DNA from 3 places in the Paenibacillus sp. FSL R7-0128 genome. Region 3 is predicted to be linked to each of the others. Evidence: riboswitches for the same ligand, from Rfam matches in the RefSeq annotation. Region 3 holds a riboswitch; each other region holds the start of a gene.
The links. A riboswitch is a leader RNA that binds a small molecule or an ion and turns the genes downstream of it on or off. The one in region 3 is predicted to bind cobalamin.

Region 1 (6,870 bases), 1.7 Mb from region 3:
AGCCGAGCGATTGTCCGTTCAGTGTGAAGGTAATATCCGACGGCCAGTTGTTGTTGACCGACGGGGCTTCGGAGGCGATCTCCATCGTGATGGCAAGCTCCTCCGGCTGCTGGCTCGACAGCAGGAAATTCGGGATTTTATACTCCACGAACCCCTTTCCGAACCAGAGAATCCCGGCGTTCACCCGCTCCTGGTCCCAGAAATAACGGGGATCGTCAAAGTGCCCGATGACCCTCTCTGTCGTAGACAGTCCGCAGGTAGGCTCGATCTGGAAGTCGGAATAATGCCCCACAGGGATGTCCTTGCGGTACCCTCTGCGCGGAGTCCGGGCCTGTCCCGGAAAAACTATCTCAGCCCCGTCGGCGGCCAGTGTACAGATCTTCTGCAGACCGCTTTTACCGGGAGCCATATGGCTGCGGATCAGCCCGGCGGCTTCGAGCTTGCGCACATGCATGGTCATAATCGCACTGCTGAGCTTGAGGGCTGCGGCCAGCTCCTTCACGTTCATGGGCTTATCGGACAGCAGCCGCAGCATATGCAGGCGCACGGTACTGGACAGGGCCTCGTACACGGGCAAAGATTGTTCGGTTAGATCAAGTTTCATCGGATGCCTCCACGTTCAGGTTATATAGTTAATAATTATATTACTCAAATAAAATTTCTACAAGCCATGATTGGCTGCAGGCGAGCTTTTCCAATTTATATCACAGACAGGCCAATCTCTGTCCGCTATGATGTGAGATGAATTAGCAATGAAACAAGGTGCTCTTGCCGGAAGCGGCAAGGGATAACAGGGAATCGGGTGCAACTCCCGAGCGGTCCCGCCACTGTATGGAAGAGCTGCACTTCATGAGGTCACTCGGGAAGCCCCCGGGGAAGACGAAGTCTGCAGCGCCTGTATTCCAAGCCAGGAGACCTACCTTGTCTACGCACACCACGACTCTACGCGGATAGGAGCGGTGTACGGATAGGTTAATGAGAAGAGGCGTTCTGCCCTGATGGACCGGAGAAAGCTTGGTGCTTCAAGGTGATCCCCGGTTATAGCTGCTGGATACAAGGATACGGCCCATAGTGATGGGACGGTGAAAAGCACCTTGTTCCGCTTCGCCACGGGTTGCGCGCTCTATCGAACTTGCCTGCGTACATACACTCCCACCCTATAGGGTGGGTTTTTTGGGCTTTATGATCTGTAATGGGAAATCAACAAACATGGAGGGTGACAAATGAAAAAGCACAGATGGTGGAGCTTTGCGGCACTGGTTGCCGGATTTACGGTGTACTTTATGCTGAACGAACCGGGGACGGCCCGGGCGATGCACATTATGGAAGGATTCCTGCCGGTTGGCTGGGCGGTGTTCTGGTGGGCGGCGTTTATCCCGTTCTTTGTCCTTGGAATCTTCAAGCTGAGAGCCATGACCCGGGAGAATCCGGAGCTGAAGCTGCTGCTGGGTCTGGCCGGGGCGTTTACCTTCGTACTGTCTGCGCTCAAAATGCCTTCCGTGACCGGAAGCAGCTCCCACCCCACCGGTACCGGACTAGGTGCGGTAATGCTGGGGCCGCTGCCCATGAGCGTAATCGGCTCGATTGTCCTGCTGTTTCAGGCGCTGCTGCTGGCGCACGGCGGGATCACTACGCTTGGAGCCAATGCGTTCTCGATGGCGGTGGCGGGTCCTTTTGCCGGATATGCAGTGTATAAGCTGATGATGAAAATGCCGGACCGCGAGAAGCTAGCCTTGTTCTGTGCGGCTGCGGTGGCTGATCTGAGTACGTACGTAGTGACTTCCTTCCAACTGGCGGTGGCTTTTCCGGCGGCGGATGGCGGCGTTCTGGCTTCTTTTCTCAAATTCGGGGGAATCTTTGCCGTGACGCAAATCCCGCTGGCTATCAGTGAAGGGCTGTTGACGGTACTGCTCTGGAACTGGCTGAAATCGTATAGCCCGAATGAATTGTCGCTGCTGAAACGCAAGGTGAACGGAGGAAGAGCCTAATGAGCAATAAATGGAAAAATGGGTTGATGCTGCTGGTTGTTATTCTGCTGGTCATTCTGCCGCTGCTGCTGGTTAATGGGGAATTCGGCGGGGCCGATGATGCGGCTGAAGGTGTGATTACCGAAATGAATCCTGACTATAAGCCGTGGTTCAAGCCGCTGACCGAGCTGCCGGGTGAGACGGAGAGTATGCTGTTTGCATTGCAGGCCGCGATTGGTGCCGGTGTGATCGGTTATACCCTGGGGCTGCTCAAGGGCAAGCAAGGCGGGACGAAGCAGCATAGCAGCAAGTGATCCGGCGGATTGACGTTCTCTCTTACAATAATGCTCTGCGCCAGTTGTCCCCGATGTGGAAAAGCTCGTTCGCAGCCCTGATGTTCCTTCTCTCTTACACCGTACATCCGGTACTACAGGCTGCAATTACCCTATGGATGATGTCCTGGTGTGTATTGCAGGCCCGTATTCCCTTCCGTGCTTATGGCATGCTGTTCGGCACAGCGCTGCTGTTCTATGCGCTTAGCGTACCGGCGCTGCTCGTGGAATTCGGGCATCCGGCTGCGGGAGAGGCAGGGATATTCCCGCTTCCGGGACTGAACCTGCCGGTATATGTCACAGCGGCGGGACTTCAGCGGGCAGGGGAGCTGCTGGCCAGAATCTCTGCCTGCATGAGCTGTTTCTTCTTCCTGATGTTTACGACTCCGTTCAGTGAGCTTTTGCAGGTGCTGCGCAGGCTGCGGATGCCGCAGATTGTCCTGGAGCTGATGCTGATTATGTACCGCTTCTTATTCCTGCTGAGTGATGCAGCGCATGGTCTGCTGCTGGCCCGCAGGCTGCGCGGAGGCCGCCGGGGCTACAAGGCCAGAATGCGGGAGACTGCGGCTATGGCAGGAGCGCTGTTCGGCAACACGATGCACCGGTATTACGGATTATCGCAGGGGCTGCTGGCCCGCGGATTCACAGATGAGATTATTCTCCCGCCTTATACGGCGCGTCCTGTGCCGCGGCGCTATACAATCCAGGCTTATGCCGGGATTGCGCTACTGCTGCTGGCTGAGGCGTACTTTATCACTAACACATGAAAGGAGTCACCCATGGATCAGGAATCTAGCTTGGCTTGTGACGGAGTGGTGTTCCATTACCCGGATACGAAGGAGCCTGCACTGCATGAACTGACGTTCTCCATCCCCGCAGGCAGCAAGACGGCGGTGCTCGGTCATAACGGTTCAGGCAAATCCACGCTGTTCCTGCATGCCGTCGGCATTTTGCGCCCACAGCAGGGGACGGTTGTGCAAGGAGGGAAGGCGTTATCCTACTCCAAAAAAGAGCTGGCCGCTCTGCGGCGGAAAGTGGGCCTGGTCTTCCAGGACCCCGAGCAGCAGCTGATTCTCAGCACTCCGCTGGAGGATGTGTCGTTCGGGCTGCGCGGCAGCGGCATGGCTGAACAGGCTATCGCTGCGCGCTGCCGGGAGGTCATGGAGCTGCTGAATCTAACCGGCCTGGGCGATAAACCGATTCACCAGCTTAGTCTGGGCCAGAAGAAACGCACGGCACTCGCCGGTGTACTGGCTATGGAGCCGGAGCTGATTCTATTGGATGAGCCGACCTCGTATCTGGACCCGTTATCGGAAACGCAGATGCTGAAGGGGCTTGAAGCCATACATGCTAAAGGGACAACCGTAGTTATGGCTACGCATGATATGGACCTAGCCTACCGCTGGGCGGACTGGATTATTGTGCTGGAGCATGGAAGATGCCGGGCGGCGGGGACGCCGGAGGAGATTTTTGCGGGACGGGAAGAGCTATTGTCCATCGGGCTGGGACTGCCGCTGCTGGCTGACTTATGGTTCAGCCTGCCTGCCAGCCTGACCGCAGGGCAGAGCGCTCCCCGCACCGCCGGGGAATTCAAGGTGAAGCTGCATAAGCTGCTTGCGCTTAACCACAGCTATTCATGAACGGGGGAAGAAGAATGAAGAAACAAGGAAAGCTGCTGATTATCGGCTTCGGCCCCGGAGCGCTGGAACATATTACCGGCCGCGCACTGGCTGCGCTGGATGAGAGCGAGGCGGTCATCGGCTATACCACTTATGTAGATCTGATCAGGCCGCTGCTGCGGCACCAGGAGATTGTCGGCACGGGGATGACTGAAGAAGTCAGCCGGGCCCAGGAGGCCGTCCGCAGAGCTGAAGCGGGCCAGAGAATTGCGGTAATCTCCAGCGGCGATGCCGGTGTCTACGGAATGGCCGGGCTGGTCTACGAGGTGCTGATCGAACGCGGCTGGAGCCGCTCAGAGGGGGTACAGGTGGAGGTGATCCCGGGAATATCGGCGATCCAGTCCTGTTCCTCGCTGCTTGGAGCCCCGATTATGCATGATTCCTGCACGATCAGCCTGAGCGATCATCTTACGCCCTGGGAGAGCATCGCTGCGCGTGTGGAAGCGGCGGGGGCGGCGGATTTCGTCATTGCGTTCTATAATCCGCGCAGCGGCAGACGGACGCGCCAGATTGAAGAAGCGCGCACCATTCTGCTGCGTTACCGTGATCCGGCTACACCGGTAGGCATTGTCAAAAGCGCCTACCGTGACCGCCAGCAGACAGTCGTAACGACGCTGCAGGATATGCTGGAGCATGAAATCGGCATGCTCTCAACCGTGGTGGTCGGCAACTCTGCTACCGTTGTCTATGAGGATCTTATGATTACGCCGCGCGGATATGAACGCAAGTACAGTCTCGGGGCACAGACGCAGACGCTGAAGCCGCACGAGCGGCTGCGCACAGCCGCAGAACCGTGGTCGCTGGCTGCGGCGGAGTCCGGGCAGGCAGAGGAGGCAGCTGGAGCCGGAGCGGCCAAAGCTGTTGTTGCGGGGAGAGCAGCAGAGACTGGGCAGAGGGATGCAGCAGATGTTGGAAGCGAGACCGAGCCGGGACAGGTGAAAAGTGCAGAAGCATCAGGTTCGGTTCGGATGGAATGGGCGCTGGGCTGTGGCGAAGCGGAATCAGGACAGACGGAAGAGGCTGCTGCGCAGAGCCTGGCTGCTGCTCCGCAGGTGGAGCGGCTGCGGAGCTTGTCCGGTCGCCTGAAGGCATCCACCGATTCTTCCTTCGAGCTGGAGATTGCTCCCGCAACCGGCAGCCGCAGCTTCAACGGTGATCAGATGAAGCTGCTGGCTGAGCTTGCAGGCAGCGATGGGCAATTGATCTATACGAAGGACGGATATTTCCTGCTGCGCGGCAGCCGGAATGAAGAGGCAGAGGCAGGAGCAAGGCTGCTGGAGGCCGGACTGAATGTAAGTACGCCTGGAGATTACGTGAAGGTGAAGACCTGCGGATTCTGTGAGCTGCGCAGAAGCGGGGCGTTAAGTGCTGCTGTCCGGCTCCACACCCTGCTGTATGGAATGGCTGTGCCCAGAGAGCTGCACATCAGTGTAGCCGGCTGCGGGATGGCTTGCAGCTCCGCTGTGCTGGATGATATCGGACTGGTAATGTCGCGCGGCAGCTATGAGTTGTATCTCGGCGGCAAGAAGTCCGGGCGGGGTGCCCATGCAGGGATTTTGGTGCGTGAAGGGATGGACGAAGAGCAAGCGGTAGCCGCTGTAGCTGCCGCAGTTGAGGACTACAGGGCTCATGGCCGGGAGCAGGAGCGGTATCATGCGTTCCGGGAACGGATGGACAGCGCAACAGGGAGTGCAGCCCATACATCCGATAACGATAACAGCAAAGAAGGAGTGCAGACGATGAGAACGGTATTACTGGTGGGACACGGGAGCCGGGTTCAAGCGGGAAATGAGGAGCTGCTGGAATTCACCCGACTGCTCGCAGCCCGTAAGCCGGAGCTGAAGGTTGAGACCTGCTTCATAGAGCTGGCCTCGCCTTCCATCGCTGGCGGAATTGCCAGATGCATTGAGGGCGGTGCGGCGGAGATATACGTTGTGCCGATTATTTTGTTCGCGGCAGGTCATTCCAAGCTCGATATTCCAATGGCGATTGATGAGGCCAAGCAGAGATATCCCGGGGTGAAGTTCATCTACGGACGCCCGCTGGGGGTGCAGGACCGTGCCGTCGATATTCTGCTGGAGCGGATTCAGGAAGCAGAACGACTTCCACTCCCGCCGGTGAAGGCGGCTGGCGGAATGGACCTGGACCTGCGCGGGAACGGTGCATCCACGATTGAGGATAAGGACACCATCGTACTGCTGATGGGACGCGGGGGCAGTGACCCGGATGCTAACAGCGATCTGTATAAAATAAGCCGGCTGCTCTGGGAGAGAACAGGCTACCGCAGCGTGGAAAGCTGCTTCATTGCCATCGCCAAGCCTTCGCTGCCGGACGGGCTTGAGCGCTGCCTTGCACTGGGTGCGCGCAAAATTATTGTTCTGCCGTACCTGCTGTTCACCGGAGTGCTAATGCAGCAGTTCGCAGAGAGAGTGGCGCAATTCGCAGCGGAGCATCCCGGGCTTGAAGTGGAGATCGGCGGCACACTGGGCGCACATCCGCTGCTGGCGGATATGCTGACAGAGCGGATCGAGGAGACGCTGGAAGGGCGTGCCTTCAGCAACTGCGATAACTGCAAATACCGCGATGCAGCCTCTTTGCATCATCACCATCACCATCATGGTGAGGAGGAGCACGGGGAGCATGGGCATGGACATCACGGGCATGGGCATCACAGTCATGAGGGACATGGACACGGGCGCCATGAGCATGGAGATGAAGAGCACGGACACGTACATCACTGCCATGGGAAGCATGGGCATCACGAATGTGCGCATCACGGGCATGGGAATCACGGGCACACGCACGAGCATGGGCGACATGAATGTACGCATCACGAGCATGAGGAACATAGGCACGGGCACCACTGCCATGGGAAGCATGGGCATCACGAGT
Region 2 (6,870 bases), 570 kb from region 3:
CCTCTCCTAACTGTATTCTATACAACTAAATTTGCCCGAATGGGCCAAAAAGCGGATACGGAAGCATTTTAGATGCACGAAATACAGCTAAAAGTACATTTGTCAGTAAATCAGACGATTTAGTTGTACAGATTGCATTTAAGCATAACGTTTGGAGCTAGAACAGTACCTTAGTTAGTCGGGGTACGGCAGCTCCCCAGCAAGCTAGGGGATTAAATGAATGCTGATTAGTTAGGACCTGATGATCGACTTGCGGTAGCTGATCTGCTGTGGGCGCATACAGCGCGGCATGGTGGGCTGGTCAGAGCCTGGTGCATACTACTTTATGTAGTACAATGATTTGCGCTTCGGCAGGCTGATACGAGCATAAAGTAATTAGTTAAGTGTGTTAGTGTCCGAATGAAGCTGCTCGATTGCACTTTGTACACTAGAATGAGGCATATCGAGCCTAATATGGTGTTCTGTTGTATTCGGTACATTAGATTTTGGGAATTTGGCCCGGCGGAGGGTTATTTGCCACAATCGATTGTATAAAATGCAGCAGAATGCGTTATCGGCCGCTTTTACACGAATTCTAATGTACATAATACAATCGCCTGCTGCCGCTGTCTCCGCTAGTACCGCCAACGCCTTAATTAACAGCAGAAGAGTCACTCCATAGTCCTGAATAGTACGATGTGCCGGGGAAGCGGGCATGTGCTGTTCAGGATTTTTGTGCAGAATGAGCGGGACTCGAGTGGATGGAATAGAAATAGCTTGTCTATAGACATACAGGGGAATAGTAGATATGATTGTTTCAGAATATTAAAATTTAATAAGCTTTGGGAAAAGGTGCAGATTGCCTCAGAGGCCGTGCGCTGTCGCTAGCAGATGCTGGCAGGGCTATGTCTAATAGAGGAATCTGCTTAAAAGGGAAGCCCGGTGCAAGTCCGGCGCGGTCCCGCCACTGTAAATACGGAGCAACTCCTGAGGAGCCACTGTCCTGCTAACGGGATGGGAAGGCGGGGGAAGCGGTGAAGTATGAGCCAGGAGACCTGCCTTTTTCGTTGTTGTTTCTATTCTTCGGGGGTAAGAATGTGAAAGCAGATGCTGATATTGGCGAGGGCTGTATATGCTGTATTGTATGTAGTGTGGGAGAGTAATCGGCTCCTTCAGCCGCCCTGTATTGTATTCTTCCCCGGCCGCCCTGCACAGGGCGGTCTTTAGGTTGCCGCTCTATCTGCGGAGGAAGCAGGATTCATCCATTCTATTTCAGGAAAGAGGTTAGTTATGAAGAACCATTCTCTATCATCCAGGTTCACACGGCTGGGACTTGCTGTCATTATGCTGTTCGCACTGCTGGGAGCAGCCGTAGCCCCGGCAGGACAAGCTGCTGCTGCACAGGCAGGCGGGACTTCCGCACCCGCGGTATCCGCTCTGCCCGCAAGTGAGGCAGCCAGCGTAACTGCTGCGGTCTATGCCACTGCGGAGTTCATGCTGAAGAACGGAGTCCAGTCGGACTGGCAGGCGATTGGCCTTGCGCAAGCAGGCTACAAGGTTCCTGCCAGCTATCTGAAGGCGCTTGAAGGCAAGGTGGCTGAGGCTAAGGGTGTTTTTGCCAGAGCTACGGACTATGCCCGGATCACGCTCGCCGTTAAGGCACTTGGCGGCGACCCGGCGAATGTGGCAGGCTATAACCTGATTGAGAAGCTCTACAATCACGATGCAATTACCGGCCAGACGCTGAATAATCCGGTCTATGCACTGCTCGCTCTGGATTCCGGCAGCTATACAATCCCGGCAAATGCGAAATGGACACAGTCTAAGCTGCTGGCAGAGATTCTGGCGAAGCAGAACCCGGACGGAGGCTTTACTCTGACCACGGGTGCGAGTGATCCGGATATGACAGCGATGGTGCTGAACGCACTGGCTGGACATAAGCAGGAAGCGGCAGTGAATGCTGCCGGTCAGCGGGCGGCAGCCTGGCTGGCTAAGGCACAGGATAAGAACGGAGGATATGGCGACAGCAGCGAGAGTGTAGCTCAGGCCATCATCGGTCTGTCTGCCTTCGGCATTGATCCGGCGGGAGCAGAGTATACCAAAGGCCAAATCAATCTGGTCAGCAAGCTGCTGAGCTTCAGCGCTACAGGCGGCGGGTTCGCCCACACTGCGGGCGGCAGCTCCAATCCGCTCTCTACAGAGCAGGCACTGGAGGCTTTGGTAGCGTACAAGCTGTTTGGAACAGGCGGTAAGCTCTTTGATTTTAGCGGCACACCAGTGAAGAATCCTCAGGTAAGTGTCTCGGTTACAGTTGAAGGTCCGAATGGAACATTGGCTGAGGGCAGCGTATACGCCGGAAATGTGCTTACGGCACTGGATAAGACAGCAGCAGCCAAGCGCCTGGCTCTGGTCAATGAAGCAGGCAATTATGTGACGGGGATCGGCGGCGTGATTGCGGGTACTTTTGGCGGATATGATGGCTGGATGTATGTAGTCGCACGCGGCGGAGCATGGATCTATCCAAGTGTAGGGATGGGCGACTTCGCGCTGGAGGAGAATGACCGCGTTGTGATCTATTATGGCGGGGACAACACGCAGGTGGTTGATGCCGTAACCGTGACTCCCGGACAGCCGCAGCCTGGACAAGATCTGAAGGTGCAGGTAACCCAGAAGCAATGGGTCTGGAATGAGGCGACCTTCACCTCCGATCCGGTAACCTCACCGGCAGCAGGCGTACAGGTAACCATCGGCGGCAAAACAGCAGTTACAGATGCTGCGGGCGTGGCTGTTGTGGCCGGAGGACTGCCAGCAAATAAATATACCCTGACGGTTACGGGATATCTGAAGGATAAAACCCCGGCCATCGTGCGTCATACGGTCCCGGTAACGGTGGCTTCTGCGGCGGCGGACCGTCCGGCTTTTGGTGATGTGAAGTCGATCTCGCCTTGGGCGCTGGAGTCGGTATACACGGCGTATGACCGCAAGCTGATGAACGGTGTGAGTGAGAACAGCCTGCTGTTTGCACCGAAAAAGAATATTACCCGTGCTGAATTTGCAGCGCTGCTGCTGCGGTTAACCGGGAACGAGCCGTCTGCGGCGTCTTCTGCTGGGGCCTTCAGTGATGTTAAGGCCGGTACATGGTATTATGGAACAGTGAACCGGGCGAAGGAGCTAGGAATCATCAGCGGCGTAAGCGCCAAAACGTTCAACCCGGACGGGCTGGTTACGCGCCAGGATATGGCTGTGATGATGGTTAGAGCTTTTAAGCTGGATGCTACATCAGCCGGAGCAGGAGCAGGGGCTGGTAAATTCAGCGATGAAGATAAGATTAGCGACTATGCATTGTCCGCTGTCCGTACGGTGACGGGACTTGGATATATGAGCGGTACCGGCGGCGCATTCGAGCCTACTGCTGTGGTAACCCGTGAGATGGCTGCTGCTGTAGCGGTTAGATTGCCATAGTTGAGTAAGAGTAGGGGATGGTATAGTTTAGTTGAAATTTCCATTCCGCTGCAGGATGGGTGCTGTACGCTGGGGCGGACAATAAGTGGATAAATGACATCTAATTTGGCAGGATTTGCTGCAAAGCGGGAGTTAGTTGGAAAAACAACACTTATTCACGCCCGAAGCTCCCGTATGATGGGTTGTGGGCAGAATTAGATGCCTGAAATCCAACTAATTTCTATACAGGTGCGTAACAAGAATAATTAAGTGTAGAAAATCTAACTAACGCCCCCGTGCCGATGAGTAGTTGAGGCGTATAGGGTTGTTGAAGCGTTGCAGGCCCATTAGACAGGCGATTTTGCTTGGAATTAGTTCGGATATGTCTTGAAAAGTAAGCATAAGGTGTATGAAGGAACGGGGAACAGGCTGACTGGCCCCCGTTCTTTTCCCTTTTTGTGGAGGTGTGCAGGTAATGTTCTATCTAGTCAAAAGAGGCCGGGGAAGGCTGGCTCCGCTGCTTCTCCTGCTGATGGTATTGCTGCTCCCCGGCTGCTCCTCTGGGCAGCCGGATCAGGCAGGCGGCGGCCCGCAGCCGCCCGCCGGGACCCCGGCCGCGCAGACGCTGCGGCCTGGAGACGAAGCGGCTCCGCTGCCGGGAGCCGCTGAGGGCACTGCCGTACCATCCGCCCCTGCGGAAGGTACGGCAGCTCCGGCGTCGCCAGCCGCAGCGGCGACGCAGCCATCGGCGGGCGCGAGCGAGCCCGCCAAGCCGGCGTCGCCAGGCGCAGCGGCGACGCAGCCTTCGGCGGGCGCGAGCGAGCCCGCTAAGTCCCCGGCGTCGCCAGGCGCAGCGGCGACGCAGCCTTCGGCGGGCGCGAGCGAGCCCGCCAAGCCTGCGTCGCCAGGCGCCGCGGCGACGCAGCCATCGGCGGGCGCAAGCAAGCCCGCCAAGTCCCCGGCGGCCACACCCAAGCCGCCGACCCCCGCGCCCGCTCCGGCGGCTACGGCCAAGCCGCCAGCCGCCACGCCCAAGCCGGACAACGTAGTCACCCTCTCCATCACCGGAGATGAGGAGCATGGCGTGATTCTGGCTGCTGCCCAGTACGAGATCAAGAAGGGCGAGAGTGTGCTGGACCTGCTGAAGCGGATTACACGGGCGCAGAAGATCCAGATGGAATATCAGGGCAGCAAGGCGTTTGCTTACGTGGAAGGTATAGATAATTTGTACGAAGGTGATCACGGGGCAGAGAGCGGCTGGATGTACAAGGTGAATGGAGAATTTCCGTCCAAGGCTGCGGGTAGCTGGAGCGTCGAGCCCGGGGATACCATCGAGTGGCTGTATACGCTTGATCTAGGCAAAGACCTGGGGGCCAAAGCACCATGAGCAGCGGCTTCCGTTCCATGCATCCTGTAGTAGCCCTGCTGTATTATGCAGGGCTGCTGCTGTTCGCCCTGCTGGTCTTCCATCCGTTATTTCTGGCTACAGAGATAGCCGGACTGCTGGCACTGCTGCTGTTGCAGGGCCAAGGGCGGCTGCTGTTGCGCAGCTTGCCTTTTATGCTGCTGATGGCAGCTTCCGTGGCCTTGCTGAACCCGCTGTTCTCGCATAGAGGGGCGCATATTCTGTTCTACTGGCTGGATCAGCCTATTACATTGGAGGCTGTGCTGTACGGGCTGATGATGATGACTATGCTGCTTACTATTTTTATCTGGTTTATATCCTACAATTACACGGTGACTACAGATAAGTTCATGTACCTGTTCGCGGCGGCTGCGCCGAGAACGGCGCTGCTGACGCTGATGGCCATCCGGTTCGTGCCGCTGTTCCAGCGGCGGCTGCGCCAGATTACGCTGATCCAGCGTCTGCGCGGGGTAGATACCGGTACGGGAAGCCTCAAGAAAAGAATGACAGATGGAATGACGCTGCTCAAGGTGCTGCTGACCTGGTCGCTGGAAGAAGCCCTCCAGACTGGAGACTCCATGACAGCGCGTGGTTACGGCAGCACCAAACGTAGCACTTACACGATATACAAGGCCGATTTGCAGGATAAGCTGGTGATGCTGCTGTTAACCGTTAGCGGTGTGGTTACGCTGCTGTTCTGGGTGCAGGGCTACGGCAAGCTGGAGATCTATCCCCGGATGAGACCAGCGGACTTCGGCTGGCAGGAGGCCGTCATGTACGGGAGCTTCTGCCTGTTCGTGCTGATTCCTGCGGGACTGGAAGGAAAGGAGAAATGGTTATGGAGATCCTCAAAGCACAGCAATTATCCTTCCGATACCCTGAAGAAGACAGGGACACGCTCCATGAGCTATCGTTCGTCATAGAAGAGGGGGAATTTGTCGTGCTCTGCGGCCCGTCCGGCAGCGGCAAAACCACCCTGCTGCGTCATCTGAAGCGGGAGCTCACTCCGGTGGGTTCATCCAGCGGAACCTTGACCTACAAAGGGCAGCCTCTGTCCGGGCTTCCGGCAGCGGTGGCCGCCGGGGAGATCGGGATGGTCTTCCAGAACCCGGATGCACAGATCGTGATGGATACGGTCTGGCATGAGCTGGCCTTCTCCATGGAGAACCTGGGGCTGCCGCCTGCTGTCATGCGGACCCGGCTGGCGGAGATTTGCGGCTTGTTCGGGCTGGAGCCGCTGCTCTACCGTCCGGTTCATGAGCTGTCAGGCGGACAAAAGCAGCTCATGAACCTGGCCTCAGTGCTGCTGCTTCAGCCCAAGGTGCTGCTGCTGGATGAGCCAACCTCCCAGCTTGATCCTGTTGCTGCGCGGGAATTCATTATGGCGCTGCAGCGGCTTAACGAGGAAATGGCGGTCACAGTGATCATCAGCGAGCACCGGCTGGAGGAGGTGCTGCCGCTGGCCGATCGGGTGCTGATGCTGGAAGACGGTAAGCTGCTGGCCGATGCCGCCCCCCGCCTGTTCGCCCGGCAGACCGGCAGCGGAGCCTTGACTTCCGCTGGGCGTTACTTGCCAGCCGCCTCACGCCTGTACTTGTCGCTTGCTCCGGAAGCGGATTCCGCTGCGCCGGAGAATATTCCGCTGACCGTGCGTGAGGGCAGACGCTGGATACATTCCCTGATGGCAGGAACGGACGCTGCCGCAGGCGCTGAACTGGTTAATAACTTGAATAGTCCCGCCGCAGCGTCTCTCCTCACCTGCCGCGAAGTAACCTTCCGGTATGAGAAGGAGGGTCGGGAGGTCCTGAGGAAGCTCACGCTGACGCTTAAGCAGGGGGAGCTCCTGGCAGTCATGGGCGGAAACGGTGCGGGCAAGTCCACCCTGCTGCATGTGCTGAACGGGCTGATGAAGCCGCAGCGCGGCAAGATAGAGCTGGCCAAGGGCAAGACTACCGGTCTGCTGGCGCAGAATCCGCTGCTCTATTTCAGCTATGATACGGTGGCTGAGGAACTGCAGCATATGGGGAGCTACGCCGGGTTATCGC
Region 3 (6,870 bases):
TAAAATAATTCATCTTATTTTTTTGTGAAATATATCACATTATTTGAGTTAATTTATAAAACCCATTGATTATTTTTTGAAGGATGAGTTACAATGCGAATATACGTTCTCTTCGAGGGGTTGAGAAGGATGCAAAGAGCAGAGAGCCAGGACAACCTGCTGGTCAAATCTTATATTTTGCTGCCGCTTATTCTATCCGCCTTCGAGCGCGATGCTTCTGCTATAGCCTCTGAGCTGCGCACGCCTGCACCTTATCTGGAGGTAATCCAGTCGGCCGCTCATGCCGCTTCTGCCGATCTGCGGGAGGTCCGTGCCGGAATGCGCGCACGTGGTCTGAAGGTCTATGAGCAGCAGCGGCTGGAGACGGGTGTTGAAGCCAAATTTGTCTGCAGGGGCTATCACGAACGGATGCTGCTGCTGGATGATGTGATTGCCGCCCAGGCCACTCTGCATATGCGCAGATATCTGGGTATGGAGAAGATGGAGCAGCGCTAACAAAGAAGCCTGCCGCAAGCGGCAGACTTCTGCATTAAATGATCGCCCGGATGCGGCTACATTAACAACGTCCAATACCCCAATGTGCCGCATATCACCACCACAGCTACCGGGTACAGGATTCTCCGGCTTACCTGATCCCTGAACGCAAGAAACAAACAAAGCATACAAAGCCATGCAATTAGAAGGCTTCCCATCTATTATGCATACGCTCCTTCCCGGCATTTCTGCCCCTCTCCAGCGGTAGACCGCCTCAGAGCACAACTCTCCTTATATATAGGAAGATTTCCCGCCGAATATCCCAATTATACCAGCTGACAGCCAATCTGGAGCAATTTTTCTTCACATTGCCGTCAAGAAATTCACAATTCCTCTTCCAGCACAGGATATTCCCAGAAACCCAGACGTCCCTTAGCAGGTATGGGATGTACCAGCGGAACAACCTTCTCTAGCATCCAGGCATACCTTCCTTCGGCATAATTGCCGAATACATATTCATTTCCGCCCGGCCAGCCTTGCTGCGCAAGCTCCGGCGTCACCTCACAGCAATCCGCAATGCGGCTGACTGCAATGATCTTGCCGGTTGGCAGGTTGTCCGCAGTGTAACCGTAACGTGCCAGCAACGACTGATACGGCTCCGTCCGGCAGATCGCCTTATTCACCTGCATCCCGGCATGAATGGCTAACTCTCCCCGGTGGGCGGTCCGCCAGGTCCGGGTTTCGATTTGTTTTTCTCCCAGCGCAATTAACGTGGCCCACGGCTGGCGAATGGTTAGGCATTTCATAATGCAGCTTGCCTCCTCTGTTGAACACCTTTTTATTCAGAATGACTATGGCCTTCTATGGGAAACATTAATAGCTAAGAAGGGGGACTGACGAACTATGGGTAACGGATTAGATCAAGGGTACGGGGTATTAAAATGCAAATTATCTAATGAGAATACCATATATAAGCTAGGTGTCAAAAATAATCATGTCCAGGTACTGGTTGAGGTTGAAGGTGATATTAATAAAAAGTACAGGGTGGCTATCAATATCAGATCAAGCGCAAAAGCGGAACATTTACCGGAGGACACCGCAAATCAGGTGCTTTATTATGTGGGCGAAGATTTCAAAGCGGAAGAAACGGCCCGTTGGCTCACGCTTGAATCCGGCTTCACGAAGATCACCGGGCATAACCGGAGCCTTGCCCTTGATTATATCAGGGGAAACCTGGTGATTCCCAGTAAGATGGTAGCTCTGCCTAATACGAACCGGAATGAACCCGAAGACAGCGATCCCCGCAACAATCTTTATGATAAAATCACCTCTTATCTCAAGGAGGCACAGCAACAGGATGCAACCCTGTACGTATTCGGCGAGCCTTGGGGACCCGAAGAGGATAAGCCTGATAAGTACTTCGGCTTCTCCCCTGGGCAGGGCGTTCATAATATTCATATGAACCAAGGCAATGCGGGCGGGTACGCCAGTGAAAATGGCACATGGCAAGACGGCGGCGTCCTTATTCATTTCGAGAATGAACACAGATGGGTGGCTATCTTCCTGGCCTTCCAATCCCAATCCTGGTGTACCAACGACCAGGGAGATGCCACCAAGCCGGTTAGTGAATGTAATCATACCAATGCTTTGTCATGAGCCAGCACCATCGCATTAACCGCTGATACGATATCCTTGGCATCCAACTGTTCATCCAGCCTCAAATGAAGTTGTAAGGTAGAGACTGATGATTGGTTAGCAGAAACAATGAGCTCGACCTCATGAGATGAAAGCACCTTTGCTTGCAGGATTTGCAGCCAGGGGATAATATCCGGTAACGCTTTATCCTCCGAAGGACCAATTTCCATGCCATCCACCCCAATAGGTGAACGCCCGTCGAAATACTCAATCCTTAGCACAGGATAAGAGGGGAGACTGTTCCTCTTCGAGGTCCTAGCGGCTTCCAGCTGATGGCGGGAGGTTTGTTTACGACCGATAACTATTTTCCACAAAACGATACACAGGGAGGGGATGAAGAAGCAGAGCACCGCCAACCAACCACTGGAGGTCTTGATATAGACGGCAAAAAAGAGGGCTGCGGATAGAATCGCAAGCAACCAGATGTAGAGCTCCTGCCTCCATTTGGACTGGCGCTTCCCGGATACTGGAGGAATGGACTGTGCTGGTTGAATATCGGTAGCTTGCTCCGGTTGAGCTGCCGTTCGTTCCCTCCTAGGCAAATGCTCCCCATTCAGCATATAAAAGTTATCGGCTGCTCCCTGCCAGACCTTCTCCTGCGAGGGATGCGGCGACTGCCAGAGGGTAACGTATTCTTGAATGTCTTTTAGATACAGGGCAGGATCGCCCGTGAATGAGAAATATTGCGAAAGCTCCAGATGAATAACAGCAGAAGAATAACGCTGTACATGGGTCGATAAGGTTACCAGCCACTCATGTACAGGAGTGGAAAGCGCTGGGAAATGGGCCAGCGTGCCGGGTAAACTCAGGCGCAATTGCTCTGCAGCATCCGCCCATGGAATCTGCCATTGGAAGGCCTCTGAAAAATGTTCCCACTCAGGCAAATCCTCCACATCCGGTTGGTCCATATGGGGTTGAATCTTGCTCCAAGCTTGCATAAGCTGCCTGCTATAGCGCTGGAACTGGTCTTGGCTGACTAGACAAAACCATATTGGAGCGAGAAAATTATTCGTTTCGAAAGCTGTATTCTCATAATCAATCAAATCTGTATCGGCACTGGTAACACTCAGGAATGTCCGGTTTCCCATATAAGATCCTTGCCTCCTTGCCTCCTAGCATCCAACCATAAGCTCCCCACTTTACTTAACTAAAGGTTAGAAGAATGGTAGATGTTGATGCTTGCATAGAAAAAAGGCGCAGTTCCAAAAAACCGGAAACCCGCGCCACTATCGACTTTGTAAGAATGCTGGTGAAGGGAATTGAACCCCCGGCCTACGCATTACGAGTGCGTTGCTCTACCCCTGAGCTACACCAGCTTACAGACGTTTGCGTCTGCCAAGCAAAAAATATTATAACTCTTCCAGCGGAAAACGCAAGCCCTTTTTCCGCTGGTTGCTGTGTCCTCAGCCGTGCATCAGCCCCAGCCCGCGGAAATAATCCAGTGCGAGCTTAGCGCTTGCAAGGGAGGACTCCTCATAGGCCTCTTGCTCCACAATATAATAGAGAATTCCGCTCTGCTCCGCGATCTCGAAGACGCTCCGGAAATCAACCTCTCCCTTTCCGAGATCGGTCTCCTCATTGTCTGCTCCGAAGTCCTTCATGTGAACCAGCGGAACACGGCCGGCGTACCGTGACACATAATCAACGGGCCGGGCTCCCCCCCTGTATACCCATCCCAGATCAAACTCAGCCAGCATATGCTCGGCAGGAATCTGCTCCAGCCAGATATCGATGACCGCCTTGCCGTCAACCTCTTTGAATTCATAATCATGGTTGTGGTAGCCGTACTGCATCCCCGCCGCCCGGACCATCGCGGAAGCCTTCTCCAGGAATGGAATGATTCTCGTTACATCCTCTATGGAAGGGTTCGGCGGAAGCGGTGCCGACGGGGTGATCATATATTGCAGTCCGAGCTCTACACCGTATTCAATCTCTTTGGCTAATGCCTGTTCCATCTTATCCAGACTGCTGAAGTCCAGGCCTACATGCGCCGAAGGAGCCGCCAGGCCAAGTTCATCCAGCTTACGGCGCAGTTCCCCTGCAGATACACCGAAATAACCGGCGAATTCCACTGCCTGGTACCCCATCTCTGCCACCTTGGCCAGTGTGCCGAGGAAATCGCGTTCCGTCTGGTCACGCAGTGTATACATTTGAATTCCGATCTGCTGAGCTGCTTCTGCCATGAATAATCCGCTCCTTATTATCATTTCTGATTAGATACTGTATTCCCGCTACTCTCCCTGTAGCTTGCGCTCCACGGATTCCAGCTTGCTGCGACTGGTCGAGATCTTGTCGCGCCGGTCATCGATCTTGAGCGAGGTTGAGACTCTCTGCGCCCCGGCGGTGAACGGCGACTCGTGCAGCGCTTCTACCGCAGCCAGAATCCGCGCTACCGGCCCCTCAATAATCGTACCCATAGAAGTTAGCTCGTAGGTAATGCCCTCCACCGTCTCCAGCACGCGCTGCATCTCGGCCACATAGCTGCTGAGACTGGTGCTGCCTGTCCCAATCGGAATAACGGTCACTTCGCCAATTGCCATTGTGAACTGCCTCCTAATGATCTGATGTGCCTGCCTCTAACTTATCCTCTTATTGTAACGCTTCGCCAGGCTTGCTACAAATCACCTGCACCCTCTCTATTCTATTAATATCCGTCAAAATGATTACCAGGATTAGACGCACTCTATTTATGGATTCTTTGTGGCGTATTTTCGGAGATTTTATGAAAAATTCACGGCAGATTCATAGGAAAGTTGTGGATTACCTGTGGACTAACTGTGGATCAGCTGTGAGTAAAAGCGCCGAACCCGCTCCCCGTGCGGGATTGCAAAAAAACATTTACAAACACAATATATTGCGGTAGCTTTAATAGATAACAACAAAATATAGTAGAAACGGGTGTTTCACCCCTTGTAATAGAGGTGCGACTTAATAGGGAAGCGCGGTGCAAAACCGCTGCGGTCCCGCCACTGTAACCGGATGCTCCCAGGGTGCGATGCCCAGGGCCGCATTCTCCGGCTAATTGCCACTAAGGGGCGGAATAAGCCCCCCGGGAAGGCGCCGGAGGAGTTGCCGGAAGCCAGGAGACCTGCCTGTTTCGGTGGCACCGCTTAGACTCCTGCGAGGAACAGGGAAGGTGTCCGTATGCGGCCTGCAATAGCAGAGTTAGCCTTCCGTCAATCGGGCCAGAGGCTGCCGATACCTGAGGACGATCGCGGATTATTTTCAGGTATCGGCTCTGCGGAATATACAAGAACGGGCGTAAGCTATTTGCCCCTTGTCTGCTCGTATATTCCACCCAGACCACAGGCAAATTTCCGCTTCCCGGATCTTTGCATCATGCATTCGGGCATTTCCGGCCTTCCCGGCCGGAGGTGCTTTTTTAACGCTTACAATACCCGAGAGGAGAGAGTTATATAATGACGCTGCTGGAGAAACGTTATAACGAAGGACAAGCTGCACAGGAGGATCTTTTGGAAGAGGTCATTCATCTGGGACGGGATATTATCGACAGCCGGGATCTGGATCTGCTGCGCGAGAACGCCAACCTGAACGGGGAGAGCTTCTCCGGCAAAATGAGCAAATTCGGCAGTGAATACTCCAAATGGTATGCCCGCAACTTCACCATGCCGCCGCAGCTGGTACAGGCTACCCTGGATAATGTCGTCTATGTGCATGACCTGGATCAATACGCCATCGGAACCACCAACTGCATCTTCATCCCGTTCGAACGGCTTCTCCGTGAAGGCTTCAACACCGGCAACGGCAGCGTACGGCCTCCCAACTCGATTATGACGGCGATGTCGCTGGTGGCGATTATTTTCCAGTCGCAGCAGAATGCGCAGTACGGCGGTGTGTCCGCCAACAAGCTGGATTATGATCTGGCTCCTTATGTGACCAAGTCCTTCTCCAAGCTCTTCCGCAAAGGTCTGGAGTATTTCGAGGAGAATGCAGAGGTTTCAGAACTTGGGGAGATTACGATGAGCCGCAGCGATCTGGCTGAGCAGTATCCGCGCGCCTTCCGTTTTGCCCTGAAGGAGACGCAGAGCGAGACCCTGCAGGCCGCAGAGAGTATGGTACATAACCTGAATACGATGTCCAGCCGCTCCGGCGGCCAGATTCCTTTTACCAGCATCAACTACGGGACCTGCACCTCCCCGGAGGGCCAGCTTGTGATCAGCTCACTGCTGACGGCTACGATGAACGGACTGGGCAGCGGGGAGACGCCGGTGTTCCCGATTCAGATCTTCAAATGCAAGCAAGGCATCAACCAGCAACCGGGTGACCCTAACTATGAGCTGTTCCTGAAGGCAGCGGAGTGCTCGGCGCGCAGATTGTATCCGAACTTCGCCAACCTGGACGCTCCGCTGAACATGCAATATTATGATCCGGCTGACCCGGATACCGAGTTCGCTACGATGGGCTGCCGGACCCGTGTGCTCGGCGACCGCTTCGGACGCAACCATTGCTCCGGCAAAGGCAACTTGTCCTTCAATACGCTCAACCTGGTGCGTCTTGGACTGGCCCACGGCACGATAACCGGCCGCCGCCTGGCTGCTGATGAAGAAGGGTTCTTCGACGACCTGAATCACTATATGGATATTGCGCTGGACGGTCTGCTGCACCGCTTCCGTATCCAGGCTTCCCAGAAGGCCAAAGCCTCCGATTTCATGATGCGTGAAGGCGTCTGGGAGGGCGGCG

Region 1: another riboswitch for cobalamin. It lies ahead of NST26_RS08575 (energy-coupling factor ABC transporter permease); the one in region 3 lies ahead of NST26_RS01760 (anaerobic ribonucleoside triphosphate reductase).
Region 2: another riboswitch for cobalamin. It lies ahead of NST26_RS04095 (S-layer homology domain-containing protein); the one in region 3 lies ahead of NST26_RS01760 (anaerobic ribonucleoside triphosphate reductase).

The regions. Positions count from the first base shown of each region.
Region 1 covers NZ_JBBOCD010000001.1:2,105,837-2,112,706, forward strand. The annotation lists gene NST26_RS08570 (ArsR/SmtB family transcription factor) at 1-604, opposite strand, end outside; cobalamin riboswitch at 744-938, shown strand; gene NST26_RS08575 (energy-coupling factor ABC transporter permease) at 1,224-1,988, shown strand; gene NST26_RS08580 (energy-coupling factor ABC transporter substrate-binding protein) at 1,988-2,281, shown strand; gene cbiQ (cobalt ECF transporter T component CbiQ) at 2,278-3,066, shown strand; gene NST26_RS08590 (energy-coupling factor ABC transporter ATP-binding protein) at 3,079-3,939, shown strand; partial or broken gene cobJ (precorrin-3B C(17)-methyltransferase) at 3,954-5,666, shown strand; partial or broken gene NST26_RS34000 (sirohydrochlorin chelatase) at 5,754-6,870, shown strand, end outside.
Region 2 covers NZ_JBBOCD010000001.1:992,999-999,868, forward strand. The annotation lists cobalamin riboswitch at 863-1,056, shown strand; gene NST26_RS04095 (S-layer homology domain-containing protein) at 1,270-3,441, shown strand; gene NST26_RS04100 (DUF4430 domain-containing protein) at 3,896-4,807, shown strand; gene NST26_RS04105 (energy-coupling factor transporter transmembrane component T) at 4,804-5,748, shown strand; gene NST26_RS04110 (ABC transporter ATP-binding protein) at 5,664-6,870, shown strand, end outside.
Region 3 covers NZ_JBBOCD010000001.1:420,124-426,993, reverse strand. The annotation lists gene NST26_RS01795 (hypothetical protein) at 130-495, shown strand; gene NST26_RS01790 (ASCH domain-containing protein) at 858-1,280, opposite strand; gene NST26_RS01785 (YukJ family protein) at 1,378-2,130, shown strand; gene NST26_RS01780 (hypothetical protein) at 2,109-3,257, opposite strand; tRNA gene NST26_RS01775 (tRNA-Thr) at 3,414-3,485, opposite strand; gene NST26_RS01770 (sugar phosphate isomerase/epimerase family protein) at 3,573-4,352, opposite strand; gene NST26_RS01765 (MTH1187 family thiamine-binding protein) at 4,401-4,709, opposite strand; cobalamin riboswitch at 5,049-5,279, shown strand; gene NST26_RS01760 (anaerobic ribonucleoside triphosphate reductase) at 5,589-6,870, shown strand, end outside.